One region of the Azonexus hydrophilus genome, then DNA from elsewhere that is predicted to be linked to it. Evidence: riboswitches for the same ligand, from Rfam matches in the RefSeq annotation. Region 1 holds a riboswitch; the other holds the start of a gene.
The links. Region 1 has a riboswitch for cobalamin ahead of AADV58_RS09270 (TonB-dependent receptor). Riboswitches for the same ligand answer to the same signal wherever they lie in the genome.
Positions count from the first base shown of each region.

Region 2: another riboswitch for cobalamin. It lies ahead of cobT (nicotinate-nucleotide--dimethylbenzimidazole phosphoribosyltransferase); the one in region 1 lies ahead of AADV58_RS09270 (TonB-dependent receptor).

Region 1 covers NZ_CP151406.1:1,929,235-1,936,663, reverse strand. The annotation lists gene AADV58_RS09275 (ribonucleoside-diphosphate reductase subunit alpha) at 1-2,424, opposite strand, end outside; cobalamin riboswitch at 2,581-2,783, opposite strand; cobalamin riboswitch at 2,895-3,094, shown strand; gene AADV58_RS09270 (TonB-dependent receptor) at 3,199-5,166, shown strand; gene AADV58_RS09265 (acetate uptake transporter) at 5,230-5,895, opposite strand; gene AADV58_RS09260 (GntR family transcriptional regulator) at 5,892-6,572, opposite strand; gene AADV58_RS09255 (hypothetical protein) at 6,556-6,678, opposite strand; gene AADV58_RS09250 (short-chain fatty acyl-CoA regulator family protein) at 6,828-7,429, shown strand, end outside.
Region 2 covers NZ_CP151406.1:175,604-183,032, reverse strand. The annotation lists gene AADV58_RS00830 (cobyric acid synthase) at 60-1,526, shown strand; gene cobU (bifunctional adenosylcobinamide kinase/adenosylcobinamide-phosphate guanylyltransferase) at 1,501-2,064, opposite strand; cobalamin riboswitch at 2,070-2,260, shown strand; gene cobT (nicotinate-nucleotide--dimethylbenzimidazole phosphoribosyltransferase) at 2,335-3,378, shown strand; gene AADV58_RS00815 (adenosylcobinamide-GDP ribazoletransferase) at 3,381-4,142, shown strand; gene cobC (alpha-ribazole phosphatase family protein) at 4,154-4,651, shown strand; gene rfaQ (putative lipopolysaccharide heptosyltransferase III) at 4,662-5,756, shown strand; gene AADV58_RS00800 (glycosyltransferase family 4 protein) at 5,753-6,931, shown strand; gene msbA (lipid A export permease/ATP-binding protein MsbA) at 6,958-7,429, shown strand, end outside.

The DNA of each region.
Region 1 (7,429 bases):
GTCGAAATACTTGAGGTCGGCGACCATGACTTCGTCCCACAGGCCGAGCGTCTTGAGGTCGCGGACCAGGGCTTCGTTGACCACGGTGAATTCGCCGGACAGGTTGGATTTGACGTAGAGGTTCTGGTAGGCCGGCTCGATGCTGGCGGAGACGCCGACGATGTTGGAGATGGTCGCGGTCGGCGCGATGGCAACGCAGTTGGAGTTGCGCATGCCGTGGCGAGCGATGCGTTCTTTCAGCGCGTCCCAGTCGAGGCGGCTGTCGCGGTTGAGTTCGACCGCCTCGCCGCGCCCGGCTTCGAGCAGCACGATGCTTTCGTGCGGCAGGATGCCACGATCCCACAGACTGCCGGTGAAGCTGGAGTAACGGCCACGCTCCTGCGCCAGTTCGGTCGATGCCCAGTAAGCCTGATAGCAGACGGCTTCCATGCTGCGGTCGGCGAATTCGACGGCTTGCGGCGAGGCGTAGGCAATGCCCAACTGGTACAGGCAATCGGCAAAACCCATGATGCCCATGCCGACCGGGCGGTGGCGCAGGTTGGCGTTGCGCGCCTTGGGCGTCGCGTAGAAGTTGATATCGACGACGTTGTCGAGCATGCGCATGGCGGTGCTCACGGTGCGGGCGAGCTTTTCCCGGTCGAGCTGGCCGTCCTTCAGGTGCGCCAGCAGATTGACCGAGCCGAGGTTGCACACCGCCGTTTCCGAATCCGAGGTGTTCAGCGTGATCTCGGTACAGAGGTTGCTCGAATGCACGACGCCGACGTGCTGCTGCGGCGAGCGCAGGTTGCAGGCGTCCTTGAAGGTGATCCACGGGTGCCCGGTCTCGAACAGCATGGTCAGCATCTTGCGCCACAACTGCACGGCGGGAATCTTCTTGTGCAGCTTCAACTGGCCGGCGGCAGCCCTGGCTTCGTAGGCTTCATACGCCTCGACGAAGGCGCGCCCGGATTTTTCGTGCAGGTCGGGCGTATCGACCGGCGAGAACAGCGTCCACTCGCCACCGGCAATTACGCGCTGCATGAACAGGTCGGGAATCCAGTTGGCGGTGTTCATGTCGTGCGTGCGGCGGCGCTCGTCGCCGGTGTTCTTGCGCAGTTCGAGGAATTCCTCGATGTCCAGGTGCCAGGTTTCCAGGTAAGCGCAGACGGCGCCCTTGCGCTTGCCGCCCTGGTTCACGGCGACCGCCGTGTCGTTGACCACCTTCAAAAACGGAATGACGCCCTGGCTCTGGCCGTTGGTGCCCTTGATCCGGCTGCCCAGCGCGCGCACCGGTGTCCAGTCGTTGCCCAGCCCGCCGGCGTACTTCTGCAGCAGGGCGTTTTCCTTGATCGACTGGTAGATGCCGTCGAGGTCGTCGGCCACCGTGGTCAGGTAGCAGGACGACAGTTGCGAATGCAGGGTGCCGCTGTTGAACAGCGTAGGCGTCGAGCACATGAAGTCGAAGCTGGAAATCAGGTCGTAGAACTCGATGGCGCGCGCTTCGCGGTCGATTTCGTTCAAGGCCAGGCCCATCGCCACGCGCATGAAGAAAAGCTGCGGCGTTTCGATGCGACGGCCGTCGATGTGCAGGAAATAGCGGTCGTACAACGTCTGCAGGCCGAGGTAGCCGAACAACTGGTTGCGCTCGGGCTTGAGCGCGGCGGCCAGGCGGTCGAGGTCGTAATCCTTGAGGCGCGGGTCGAGCAGTTCGGCAATCACGCCGCGTTCGACGAAGACCGGGAAGTAAGTTGCTTCGACGGCCTCATCCTGCGCCGCTTCCGGCCCGGCCGCTTCCTCGACCAGGCTGGCCAGCAGCAGGCGGGCGGTGGCGTAGTCGTAACCGGGTTCGCGCTCGATCAGCGTACGCGCGGCGAGCACCAGCGCCTGCTTGACGTCGGCCAGCGCAACACCGTCGTACAGGTTCTTCAGCGCGTGATCGAGGATGGTCCGCGGCGAAACGCCCTCCCCCAGCCCGGCACACGCCGTTTCGCAGGTTTTCAGCAAACCTGCGACATCGAGCGGCCGGCGCTCGCCATCGACCGTCACATGCAGCTCGGGCACGCCCTGGACTTCGGCCAGCGCGGCCCGCTCGGCGGCGCGCCGCTCGCGGTAGAGCACATAGGCGCGGGCGACGTCGTGCTCGCCGGAGCGCATCAGCGCCAGTTCGACCTGGTCCTGGATATCCTCGATATGCACCCGGCCACCGTCCGGCAGGCGGCGGGTCAGCGAACGCACGACCGTTTCGGTCAGCCGCGCAACCAGTTCGCGCACCCGCGACGAGGTCGCGCTCTGGCTCCCCTCGACGGCCAGGAAAGCCTTGGTCAGGGCAACGGAAATCTTCTCGGGATGGAATTCGACGACCGCGCCATGACGGCGGATCACCTGCAGCGCGGCGGCACTGTGGGCGGACAAGTCGGAAATGTGCGCGAGGACGTTCGAGGACACGGCAATGCTCCGGTTCGGGGGGCGGAACATGGCTGGCGCGTGACGCGGCCGCGCAACGCTGTGCCGACGGACGGCGACAACGGACAAGCACGGACGACAAGAGACGAAACGCTCACGCAAAACCTCTCACCAGGGACACCCCGCCCCAAAGGAAAATGAAAAGGACACGTTGCGGCAGGTCTCCTGGCTCCCGGCTCAACGCGTTTCACCCGCCTTCCCGGACGCATCCAGTGGCATGGGGTGGCGAAACGCTCGCCGGTTACAGTTGCGGGGGCAGCCCCGGGATTCGGATCGTCAGATCCGGCACCGGATTCCCGTTTTAATCCCCTTGCGGGGAACCATCAACGCGACGGAGTTTATGCCTTTCGCTTGCCGCCAGTCAACAAAAATCACTACATGCAGTAGATGAGAAGCGGCAAGCGACTAAATATAGACAAAAGCAAGACATGGCAGTGTCGTTTCGATCCGCTATAATTATGAGCGTTTCAGGTGCCGTCGGCGGTTTTCCGCCACGGTGAAACGGGAAAGCGGTGCGTCCTCGGACAAAGCCGCTGCTGCCCCCGCAACGGTAAGCGAGTGCGGGCGCGTCACAAGGCCACTGGGTTCTGCCCGGGAAGGCGACGCGTCAAGACTTGCCAGCCCGGAGACCGGCCTGCGACGACCAGCGAAGTGCCGCGGGGAAGCGGCCACGGCCGCCCGTCAGCCCATTCCCCACGCGCTTCACCTCAACCAAGCACACCGGCATGCGGGGACGCTGCCGGCAGGGGAAAACCAATGCACATCCGCCTCAAACCCGTGGCAGCCACGCTGCTCGCCTTGTTCGCCGGCAATCTTGCCGCCCAGACGCTCGACACCATCGTCGTCACCGCTACCCGCTTCGAATCAAGCCAACAGGAAAATCCGATCGCCGCCCAGGTGATCACCGCAGACGAAATCCGAAACAGTGCGGCAACCACCGTCGGTGAAGTTCTGAACAAACTCGGCGGTGTACATAGCCGCATCAACTTCGTCGGCACGCCGGATTCGCCGCTCGACCTGCGCGGCTTCGGCATGACCGGCGACCAGAACACGCTGGTCCTGGTCGACGGCCAGCGCATTTCGGAGAACGAACTGGTCAGCGCCCGCCTGTCGGCGATCCCGCTCGACAGCATCGAACGCATCGAGATCCTCCGCGGGTCCGGTTCCGTGCTTTACGGCAGCGGCGCGAGCAGCGGCACGATCAACATCATCACCCGCTCGGCGCTCGGCGCGCCGCTCTCCGGTAACGTCTCGGCCCGCGTCGGCAGCCATGACCTGAGCGATCTGCGCGGCGGTTTCCGCGCCGGCGGCGAACGCTGGGGTCTGCGCCTCAACGCGCAGCGCCTGCGTACCGACAACTACCGCGACAACAACCGCAGCGAACTCGACACCGCTAGCGGCGAACTGCGCTTCGGCGACCGCGACGGCTTCGTCGCCCTCGCCTTCAGCGCCGACGACCAGAACTCACGCCTGCCGGGCGCCCGCAGCGAAGCGCAACTGCGCAGCGACCGCCGCGGCGCGGCGACCCCGGACGATTATTTCGACAGCCGCAGCCAGCGTTTCTCGCTGCGCGGCGAACGGCGCCTCGGCGAACTGACGCTGGCGCTCGACATCGCCCGCCGCGACAAGCGTGCCGACATGTTCAACAACACCGCCTGGGGCAGCACACTGGCCAAGACCGACGTCGGCGTCACCACGGTCTCGCCGCGCGTGCTCTGGCAGACCCGTTTCGACCAGGTGCTCTACAACCTGACCGTCGGCGCCGACTGGAGCCACTGGACCTACGACAACGACACCGCCGCCACCGGTTTCATGAGCGCCCTCGACGAATCGGGCAAGCAGAAGAACCAAGCCTTCTACCTGCGTAACGACCTGCACCTGGCCGCCAGTGGCACCCGGATCAGCCTCGGCGGACGCCGGGAGAGCGTCCGCCAGACGCAGCACGAGCGCCTGGTGCCGCGTGACGCCAGCGAGCGGCACAGCCTGTCGGCCTACGAACTCGCAGTGCAGCAGGAACTCGGCGCCGGCTTCTCGGCTTACGGCCGGATCGGGCGCAGCTTCCGCATCGCCAACATCGACGAGAACCGCTGCTGGACGGCACCTTGTCCGACGCTGTTAAAGCCTCAACGCTCGCTCGACCGCGAGATCGGCGCCCGCTGGCAGGGGGCTGGCGCCAGCTTCGGCGCCAGTCTGTTCGAGATGGATATCAGCAACGAAATCCACTATTTCGCACCGACCTTCTCGAACATCAACCTCGATGCCACCCGCCACCGCGGCATTGAGCTCGAAGGCCGCCTGCAGGTCACCGCCGGCGTTGATCTCGCCGCCCGCTACACCCATACCCAGGCGCGCTTCCGCGACGGCAGCTACGGCGGGAACAATGTCACCGGCAACGACGTGCCGCTGGTGCCCAAGCACCGAGCCTCGCTCAATCTCGGCTGGCAGATACTGGAAAGCACCCGTCTCGGCGTGAACCTGAGCTACACAGGCAAGCAGCGCTACGACAACGACCAGCCCAACCGCTTCCACAAGATGCCGGCCTACACCGTGACCGATATCAAGCTGGCGCACGACATCGGCGACTGGCGGCTGGCGCTCGGCGTGAACAACCTGTTCGACCGAAAGTTCTACTCCTACGGCATCGTCAACGGCACCTTCACCTCGTTCAACGCCTACCCGGAAGACCGCCGCAACGCCTACCTCAGCGCCGAATACCGGTTCTGATCGGCAATCGACCAAAACAGAATACGCCCCGCAGCCAGCCGGGGCGTTTTTTCGACGCCAAACTCAAGCTGCCAGCTTTCCCTCATGGCGCAGCGCCGCCACTGGGGGCATCCCTTTACGAACGAAGCCAAATGGCGCGCCCAGCGGCAACAGCGTACGGCCGAAATAAGCGTTGAGGAAAATCGCCCCGGCGGCGTAGAAGCCGAGCAGCGAAATCAACAGTTCCGACCAGCCGGCCAAGGCAATGAACAAAGCCGGCGCCACCCCGAGGATGGACAGCGCCAGTGACGGCAACAGCACGTTGATCAGGAACAGGATGGCGGCAAAGACCTTGTTCGTCTCGCAGGCGGCAACCAGAATGAACAACGAAAAAATGAAATAGGCGATACAGGCGTAAGCCAGTTGACGGACGTCGGCACCAACGGCGACGCTGCCGAACCAGCCTTGGGCGATCGCCCAGTGCATCGCCACCGCAGCCCAGAACAGGCCATAGGCACCGAGGACGATGGCGCCGAAAAAGTTGTTTTTGCGGAAGTCGACCGTGGACGCCCAGATCTGTCCGATTGAACCGAGAAACAATGCCCACGGCACCAGATAGGTCGTGCCACTGGTCCAACCCAGCTTCTGCGACGCGGCGACAAAGGTGACGACGGCCAGGCCGAAGACACCGAGAGCGGTCGGATCGGCGAGTTGCGGGCGGGTTTCGGTGATGTGAAGATGCTGGGTCATGTGGATATTTCCTCGAGGGTTTCGGGCAATTCGCCCGGGATGGCGGGAATCGCGGCGAGTACCGCGTTTCGGAAGAAGCCGTGGTGCAAGCGCGCCAACCGGTCGACCTCGGTCAGGTCGCCATTGAGCAATGCGGTGCCCAGTGCCAGACGGCTAGCGGCGGAGAGTTCGCGGTCGATCGATGCGAAGCCGGGACCGACCGCCAGCCTGAGCTGTTGCTCCAGGTTGCGGCTGGCGGCGGCGAATACCGGACTGGACAGGGTCGCCCGCGCTGCCGCGCAGAAACCACGCCATACCGCGCGCGGTGGCGTCGCCGTGGCCAGCGCCTGCCAGGTGTCGAGCAGCTGCCGCAAACGGGCGTGCGGCAGGTCGACCAGGCGCTGCAACACGAAGCCATCGACCAGCGCCAGCACATCGAGCACCTGGACCAGCTCGGCGCGCCCCGGCGCGACCACGCTGCAGCCGCTGAACATGCGCAGGTCGAGCAGGCCGTCGCGGACCAGCACCTTGATCGCTTCGCGCACCGGCGTCCGGCTGACGCCGTAGTGGCGGCTCAGCGCCAGCTCGTCGATGGCGCTGCCGGGCGGCAGGCGGTGGTCGAAGATGCTGTCGCGGATGGCCTCGGCGACGCCCTCGTAGAGCAGACGCGGGCGAATTTCCTCAGCGCTCGCCAGCATCGTCGGCGTCCTCGTCCGAAGTTTCAGCGGCCGGTTCCGCGACCGGCGGCTCGGCATCGGTTTCGCCGAACAGGCTGCTGAAGTAGAGATAGGGATTGACGAACATCGGGGGCTCCTCGCGAAAAATGGCTTGCCAACGCAGCCGATAGTTCGCAATATACGCACCGCAAAAACCCTGACCAGGCCTGAAAAAGCGCAGTTTTGCGAAGATTTTTCAGCGAATTTGCAAACTTTGCGAAGACACCGGAAGCGACAATGAAAAAAGCCTTCATGGGCGTACGCCTGAAACGCCTGCGCGAGGAACGCGGCCTGACCCAGGTCGCGCTGGCGCGGGCGCTCGACCTGTCGGGGAGCTACCTCAACCAGCTCGAACAGAACCAGCGGCCGCTGACCGTACCGGTGCTGCTCAAGCTCAACGCCGTCTTCGGCGTCGATGTCCAGCGCTTCTCCGAGGACGACGAGGCACGCCTGATCGCCGACCTGCGCGAGGTCTTCGACGAATCCGCCGGCGCCGAAAAGGTGACGCTGGCCGAAATCCGCGAGCTGGCGGCGAACATGCCGGCGGTCGCACGCAGCCTGCTTCAGTTGGCCCGCCAGCAGCGCGCCGGCCAGGAGCGCGAGGCAGCACTGGCCGCACGACTGGGGCTGGACCGCAGCGAAACCGGCGGCACCCGGCCGATGCCCTTCGAGGAAGTGCGCGACTTCTTCTACGCTCGTCACAACCACATCGCCGAACTCGACGAACTGGCCGAGCGCCTCGCTGCCGCCTGGCGGCTACGCCCGGGCGACGCCGCCGACGGCCTGGAAAAGCGCCTGCAGCACGCGCACGGCATCGGCATCGTGCGCGGCGGCTGGCA
Region 2 (7,429 bases), 1.7 Mb from region 1:
TCGCATCGGAAGGCAGCGATGGTGCCATAATTACGGCCTTTTTTCACGGGTTTGCACGCATGATAGGCAACGCGCTGATGGTCCAGGGAACGACGTCCGACGCCGGCAAATCGACGCTGGTCGCGGCGCTGTGCCGGATTCTGAAGCGGCGTGGGGTACGCGTGGCGCCGTTCAAACCGCAGAACATGGCGCTCAATTCGGCGGTTACCGTCGACGGTGGCGAGATCGGCCGGGCGCAGGCGTTGCAGGCGCTGGCCTGCGGTCTCGAAGCGCATACCGATTTCAACCCGGTGCTGTTGAAGCCGACCACCGACCGCAAGGCGCAGGTGATCATCCACGGCAAGGTCGCCACCGACCTCGACGCCAAGGCCTACCACGACTACAAGCCGCGGGCGATGGGCGCGGTGCTCGAATCCTGGGGCCGGCTGACCGCGCAATACGATTGCGTGCTGGTCGAGGGCGCCGGTTCGCCGGCCGAGATCAACCTGCGTGACCGCGACATCGCCAACATGGGCTTCGCCGAAGCGGTCGATTGCCCGGTGATCATCGTCGCCGACATCGACCGCGGCGGCGTCTTCGCCCATCTGGTCGGCACGCTGGAGCTGCTGTCGGCGTCCGAGCAGGCGCGCGTCGTCGGCTTCGTCATCAACCGTTTCCGTGGTGACATCGCGTTGCTCGAACCCGGTCTGGCCTGGCTGGAGCAGCGCACCGGCAAGCCGGTGCTCGGCGTGCTGCCCTACCTGCACGGCTTGATGCTCGACGCCGAGGACGCAATCGCGACATCCACGGTCGACGGCAAGAAAACAGCAAAAATCCGCGTCGTCGCGCCGGCCTACCCGCGTACTTCCAACCATAACGACCTCGATCCACTGCGCCTGCACCCGCAGGTCGATTTCCGCTGGATCGCGCCGGGCGAAGCTTTGCCGCCGGCCGATCTGATCGTCCTGCCCGGTTCCAAGGCGGTGCGCGCCGACCTCGACTGGCTGCGCGTCCATGGCCACGACCGCGCCATCGCCCGCCACCTGCGCTACGGCGGCAAGGTGATCGGCCTGTGCGGTGGCTACCAGATGCTCGGCCGCAGCATCGCCGATCCGCTCGGTCTCGAAGGCAAGCCGGGAACGACGCCCGGCCTTGGCTTCCTGGCGGTGGACACGACGCTGGAAACGGAGAAGCAGCTGCGCAATGTGAGCGGCCACTTGCATCTCGAAGGCCGGCCGGTGATGACCGGCTACGAAATCCACCTCGGCGTCACCCAGGGCGATGGCTTGACGTGGGCTGCCGTACAGCTGGCCGACGGCCGTGCCGATGGTGCTATCTCGGCCGACGATCAAGTTCTCGGTACTTACTGCCACGGCGTTTTCGACCATCCCGAGGCCTTGGCTGCATTGTTGCGCTGGGCCGGTGCCGGCGAGGTCGATCACGTCGACTTTGCCGCCCGCCGCGAAGCCGATCTCGACCGCCTGGCCGATTCGGTCGAGGCGGCGCTCGCCTGGGAAAAGCTCAGGCCCTGGCTGGCGCTGCCTTGAGCGTCAGCGGCAGGCCGGCGGCGACCAGCGTCACCTGATCGCAGACTGCCGCGACGCGCTGGTTGAGCCGCCCCTGTTCATCGGCGAACAGCCGCGAAACCGGGTGCATCGGCACGATGCCCCAGCCGACCTCGTTGGAGACCAGGATGATGCGGCCGGGTAGTTGCGGCAGCGTCTCGATCAGCGCCGCCGTTTCACCGGCGAACAACGGGCAGTCGACGGCCTCGCCGGCTTCGGCCTGGGCGGCAGCGCGGCCGGCGAAAAGCAGATTGGAGAGCCACAGCGTCAGGCAGTCGACCAGGAGGCAGGTGTCGGGCGCCGCCAGTTCGCGCAGGCGGGCGGACAGGTGCAACGGCTCCTCGACGCAGCCCCAGTCGGCCGGGCGGCGTTCACGGTGGTGGGCGATGCGGCGCGCCATCTCGCCGTCGCGCGATTCGGCGGTGGCGACATAGACGACCCGGAGGCCGGATTCGAGAGCGCGTTGCTCGGCATGGCGGCTCTTGCCCGAACGGGCGCCGCCGAGGATCAGTTCATTCATGGCCACCATTGTATAATCAGCGCGTTCGACAAAACGGAACCCGGTGCGAGACAACTCTATTCCGGGGCGGGCCCGCCGCTGTAACCGGGGACGGCCGCTGCACGATGCCACTACGCAGGGAAACAGACCTGCCGGGAAGGCGCAGCGGATCGGACGATCCGGAAGCCAGAAGACCTGTCGGACATCTTCATTTTGAAGCCTGTGGACAAGGGCTTCGCGACTGCGTTGGCCAAACGTCGTCGCGAGGCCCTTTCGCTTTTGGAGAATCGGATGCATTCGTTCGCAATCACCGCCCCGGACCGGGGCATGGAAAATTCGCTCAAGCACAAGGTCGACCGCAAGACCAAGCCGCCCGGCTCGCTCGGCCAGCTGGAGGCGCTGGCGGTGCGCATCGGCCTGATCCAGCAGACGCTGACGCCGTCGCTCGACCGGCCGCAGATGCTGGTCTTCGCCGGCGATCACGGCGCGGCCAAGGCCGGCGTCTCGGCCTATCCGCAGGACGTGACCTGGCAGATGGTCGAGAACTTCCTCGCCGGCGGCGCGGCAATCAATGTTTTCTGCCGGCAGAACGGTCTCGGCCTGTCGGTGGTCGATGCCGGGGTCGCCCATGATTTCGGCGGTCCGCGTGAAGGCCTGATCGATCTCAAGGTGGCGCCGGGCACGGCCAATTACCTGGAATCCCCGGCGATGACGGCGGCGCAGTGCGCGCAGGCCATCGAGCAGGGCGCCGGCGTGGTCTTCGGCCTGGCGGCAGCCGGCTGCAAGGTGGTCGGTTTCGGCGAAATGGGCATCGGCAACACCGCCTCGGCGTCCTTGATCACCCACTGCCTGACCGGCGTGCCGCTGGCTGATTGCGTCGGGCGCGGCACCGGTCTCGACGACGCCGGGCTGGCGCGCAAGCAGGCGCTGCTGGAGCAGGCGCTGACCCGTTATCGCGTCGCTGGCGGCGGCGACGACGCCTTTGCCGTGCTCGCGGAGTTCGGCGGGTTCGAGATCGCGACCATGGTCGGCGCTATGCTGGCGGCGGCGGAAGCGAAGATGGTGCTGCTCATCGACGGCTTCATCGTCGGTTCTGCGGCGTTGGTCGCCGCGCGCCTGGAACCGGCCTTGCTTGACTACTGCGTCTTCTGCCACCGTTCGGCCGAGCCCGGCCACCGTGCGCAGTTGCAGGCGCTGCGCGCCGAACCGCTGCTCGACCTGGGCCTGCGCCTGGGTGAGGGGACCGGCGCCGCGCTGGCTTTCCCGCTGGCCCAGGCGGCAGTCGCCTTCCTCAACGAGATGGCCAGCTTCGAGTCGGCCGGCGTCGCCGGCTAGCCATGTTGCGCCGCGAGCTCGACTACTTCCTCGGCGCCGTCCGTTTCTTCACGCGGCTGCCGGTGCCTGTCTGGGTCGGCCATTCGGCTGAAGCGCTGAACCACTCGGCGCGCTGGTTTCCGGCGGTCGGCCTGGTTGTCGGCGGCATTGCCGCGCTGGTCTACCTGGCCGCGCTGCAGTTCTGGCCGCAGCCGGTCGCCGTGCTGCTGGCGATGGCGGCAACGCTGTACGCCACCGGCGCCTTCCACGAGGACGGCCTGTCCGACACCGCCGACGGTCTTGGCGGCGGCTGGGACAAGTCGCGCATCCTGGCGATCATGAAGGATTCGCGGGTCGGCAGTTACGGCGTGGTTGCGCTGTGGCTGGGGCTGACCGGCAAGTTCGTGCTGCTCGCGGCGCTCGATCCGGCACTGGTGCCGGCGGCGCTGCTCGCCGGTCATGCCGGGTCGCGCGGCTGTGCGACGCTGCTGCTGGCGAGCATGGACTACGCGCGCGACGACGCGCAGTCCAAAGCCAGGCCGCTGGCCCAGCGGCTGGCGCCGGGGGCATTGCTGTTCGCCCTGGCATTCGCGCTGGCGCCGCTACTCTGGCTGCCCTGGCAACAGGCAGTGGTCGGGCTGCTGTTCGCGTTGCTGGCGACGGCCTGGCTGGCGGCCAAGTTCCGCCGCTGGCTGGGCGGTTATACCGGCGACTGCCTGGGTGCCACCCAGCAGCTTGCCGAAATCGCCTTCTACCTCGGGCTGCTCGCGCAATGGCCGCGCTGACGCTGTACCTGGTGCGCCATCCCGAGCCCGAGATTGCGCCGGGCATTTGCTACGGTCGGCTTGATATTCCGGCCAGGCAGGTCGATGTTGCCGCTGCCCGTCTGCGTAGCGAATTGCCTGCCGGGCTGCCGGTGTGGAGCAGCCCCTTGCAGCGTTGCCGGGCCTTGGCTGAAGCCTTGCATCCGGCGCCGTTATTCGATGCACGCTTGCAGGAGATGGACTTCGGTCGCTGGGAGGGCGTGCCATGGGATGAGGTATCGCGTGCCGAACTCGATGCCTGGGCCGCCGATGTAGAGAACTATGCTCCGCCTGGTGGAGAGTCGCCGCTGATGGTGCGGGCACGCGTGCTGGAATTTCTTTCGACATTGACGCTGCCGGCAGCCGTGCTGGTCACCCATGCGGGGGTGATACGCTTGCTGCTGGCGGCGCAGGATGGCGGTGAGCTTGCATCTTGGCTGACCCGGGACCTTCCCTACGCTTCATGTACGGTCATCGAATGGAACCAGTAGAATGCCGGCCATGAATGAATTTAATCCCCTGCGCGATGCTATCCCCTTGCGGGAGGTGAAGCGTGTACTGGTCATCAAGCTGCGCCATCACGGCGATGTGTTGTTGTCTTCGCCGGTGTTTTCCGCGCTCAAGCTGGCGGCGCCGCAGGTCGAGATCGATGCGCTGGTCTATGCCGACACGGCGGAAATGCTGAGCTTGCACCCGGCGATTTCCCGCGTGTTCGAGGTCGACAGGAAGGCGAAGCAGAAGGGGGCCATGCACCAGTTGAAATCGGAACTGGATTTGCTGGCTGGCTTGCGTGCCCGCTCCTATGACCTGATCCTGCACCTGACCGAGCATTGGCGGGGTGCCTGGTTGTCGAGAATCCTGCGGCCGCGTTGGGCGGTGGGGTGCACCCGGAGCGATGCGGGAGCGCTCTGGCGGCGGAGTTTTTCGCATCTTTACAAGGTTTCGGGTGGTCTGCCCCGTCATACCGTCGAGCGGAATCTGGATGCCTTGCGCCGTATCGGAGTGTGGCCGGCGCCGGCGCAGCGGCGTCTGGTCCTGGTGCCGGGAGAGGCCGCAGAGTCTTCGGTACGGCAACATCTGGCGGAAGTTGGCGTGCAAGGCCGGTTCATTCACATCCACCCGGCCTCCCGCTGGTTCTTCAAGTGCTGGCCGGTGTCGCGCATGGCCGAGCTGATTTCGCGCCTCGAGCAGGCCGGGCACTGCGTGCTGCTGACGGCTGCGCCCAGCCAGGACGAACTGGCGATGCTGGCGGCCATCCAGTCGCAACTGGGGCATCCCGTGGCGACCCTGGGCGGCAAGTTGTCGCTTAAGGAATTGGCGGCGTTGACCCGGATGGCGGATGCCTTCATCGGGGTTGATTCGGCTCCCATGCATATTGCCGCGGCCATGGGCACGCCGACCGTCGCCTTGTTCGGGCCTTCCGGTGAGAAACAATGGGGGCCCTGGTCGGCGCAGGCGCGCGTGGTCAGCAGCATGCATCATCCGTGTCGGCCCTGCGGCAACGATGGTTGCGGTGGCGGCAAGGTCAGCGACTGCCTGGAGAGCCTTCCGGTCGAGCAGGTGATGGCGGCCCTGGATGAAGTTCTCGATAAATGAAAATTGCGATTGTCCGTCAGCGCTACAACCCCTACGGCGGGGCTGAGCGCTTTGTCGAACGGGCGCTGGCGGCGCTGGCGGCGGAAGGGATCGATGTTTTCCTGATCGCCCGGCAATGGACGCAGGCCGCCGCTAACGGTTTTCAGCGGATCAATTGCGATCCGCCGTCGGGTGGAGTGTTCGGCGGCCGTCTGGCGCGCGACCGGGGTTTTGCCCTGGCTGCAGCAAAACTCATGGCGGCGGGTCAGTTTGACCTGGTCCAGTCGCATGAGCGTATCCCGGGGTGTTCGATTTTTCGTGCCGGCGACGGTGTTCATGCCGCGTGGCTGGCGCAGCGTGCCCGGGTGCTTGGTGCCGTCGGTCGTTGGAGTCAGAGACTCTCGCCTTACCATCGCTATGTCCTGGACGCCGAGGCGAATATGTTTGCCCATCCGGCCTTGCGGGCCGTGATCTGCAATTCCCGCATGGTCGCCGATGAAATCCACCGCTTCTACGGTGTCGACCGGGAGCGCCTGGTACTGATCGAAAACGGCGTCGATCTCGATGTATTCAATCCGGAGCAGGTCTCGATCCATCGTGCCGGAATCCGGCGCGCGTCAGGCATTCCGGAGTCGGTGCCGCTGCTGCTTCATGTCGGCAGCGGCTTTGCGCGCAAAGGGGTGCCGCAGTTGTTGCAGGCCATGGCGCGTTGTGCCGGGGGCGAATTTCATCTGGCGATTGTCGGCGCGGACCGCAAGCTGAATGCGCTGCGCGCGACGGCGGAACGCCTGGGGATCGGCCGGCGGGTACATTTCACCGGGCCCCTGCCGGATGTCCGGCCGTGGTACGGTGCGGCCGACGGATTCGTCCTGCCGACGCTGTACGATCCCGGGCCGAATGCGGTACTGGAGGCGATGGCCTGCGGATTGCCGGTGCTGACCTCGACCAGTTGTGGTGCGCGCGACTGGGTCATCCCTGGCAAGAATGGCTATCTTGTCGATGCGCTGGATGTCGACGCCTTGTCCGATGGCCTGCTCAGGCTGTGCGCGCTGGCTGAATTGCCGGCCAGTCGCCTGCTGGCCCGCGCCGCTGTTGCCGAGCTTGGCCTGCCAGCCATGGCCGACCGACTGATCGCGCTTTATCGTCGGCTTATTGTCGGCAACGGCCTGCAGGTCTCGCCTGACCGGGTTGTATAATCGCGGGTCGTTCCCGGTCGCGATACATGAACAAAACAACGAACAGCCGCCAGCTTTACCTCCGTCTTCTCGGGTATGTCCGCCCTTACTGGCTGGCCATCGTCCTGTCGCTGCTGGCGACCATGGTGCTGGCTGCGACCGATCCCTTGTTCCCGGCTTTGCTCAAGCCAATGTTCGACAATGGTTTCAAAACCGGCGAGGACGGTTGGTCGCCGCTGGCGATCGCGCTGGGCATTGTCGGGGTGTTTTTCCTGCGCGGGATCTTCAACTTCTTCTCCAGTTACGGCTTTTCCTGGGTTTCCAACCGGGTGGTGACCGATGTCCGCGAAGCCATGTATGCCAAGATGGTACGTTTGCCGATCGGCTACTTCCAGGCCAATTCCTCGAACGTACCCCTGACCAGGATCGCCTATGACGTGAACGGAGTTGCGTCGGCGGCGACCTCGGTGGTGGTCATCGTCATTCGCGATGGCTTGTCGGTGCTGGGTCTGCTGGGCT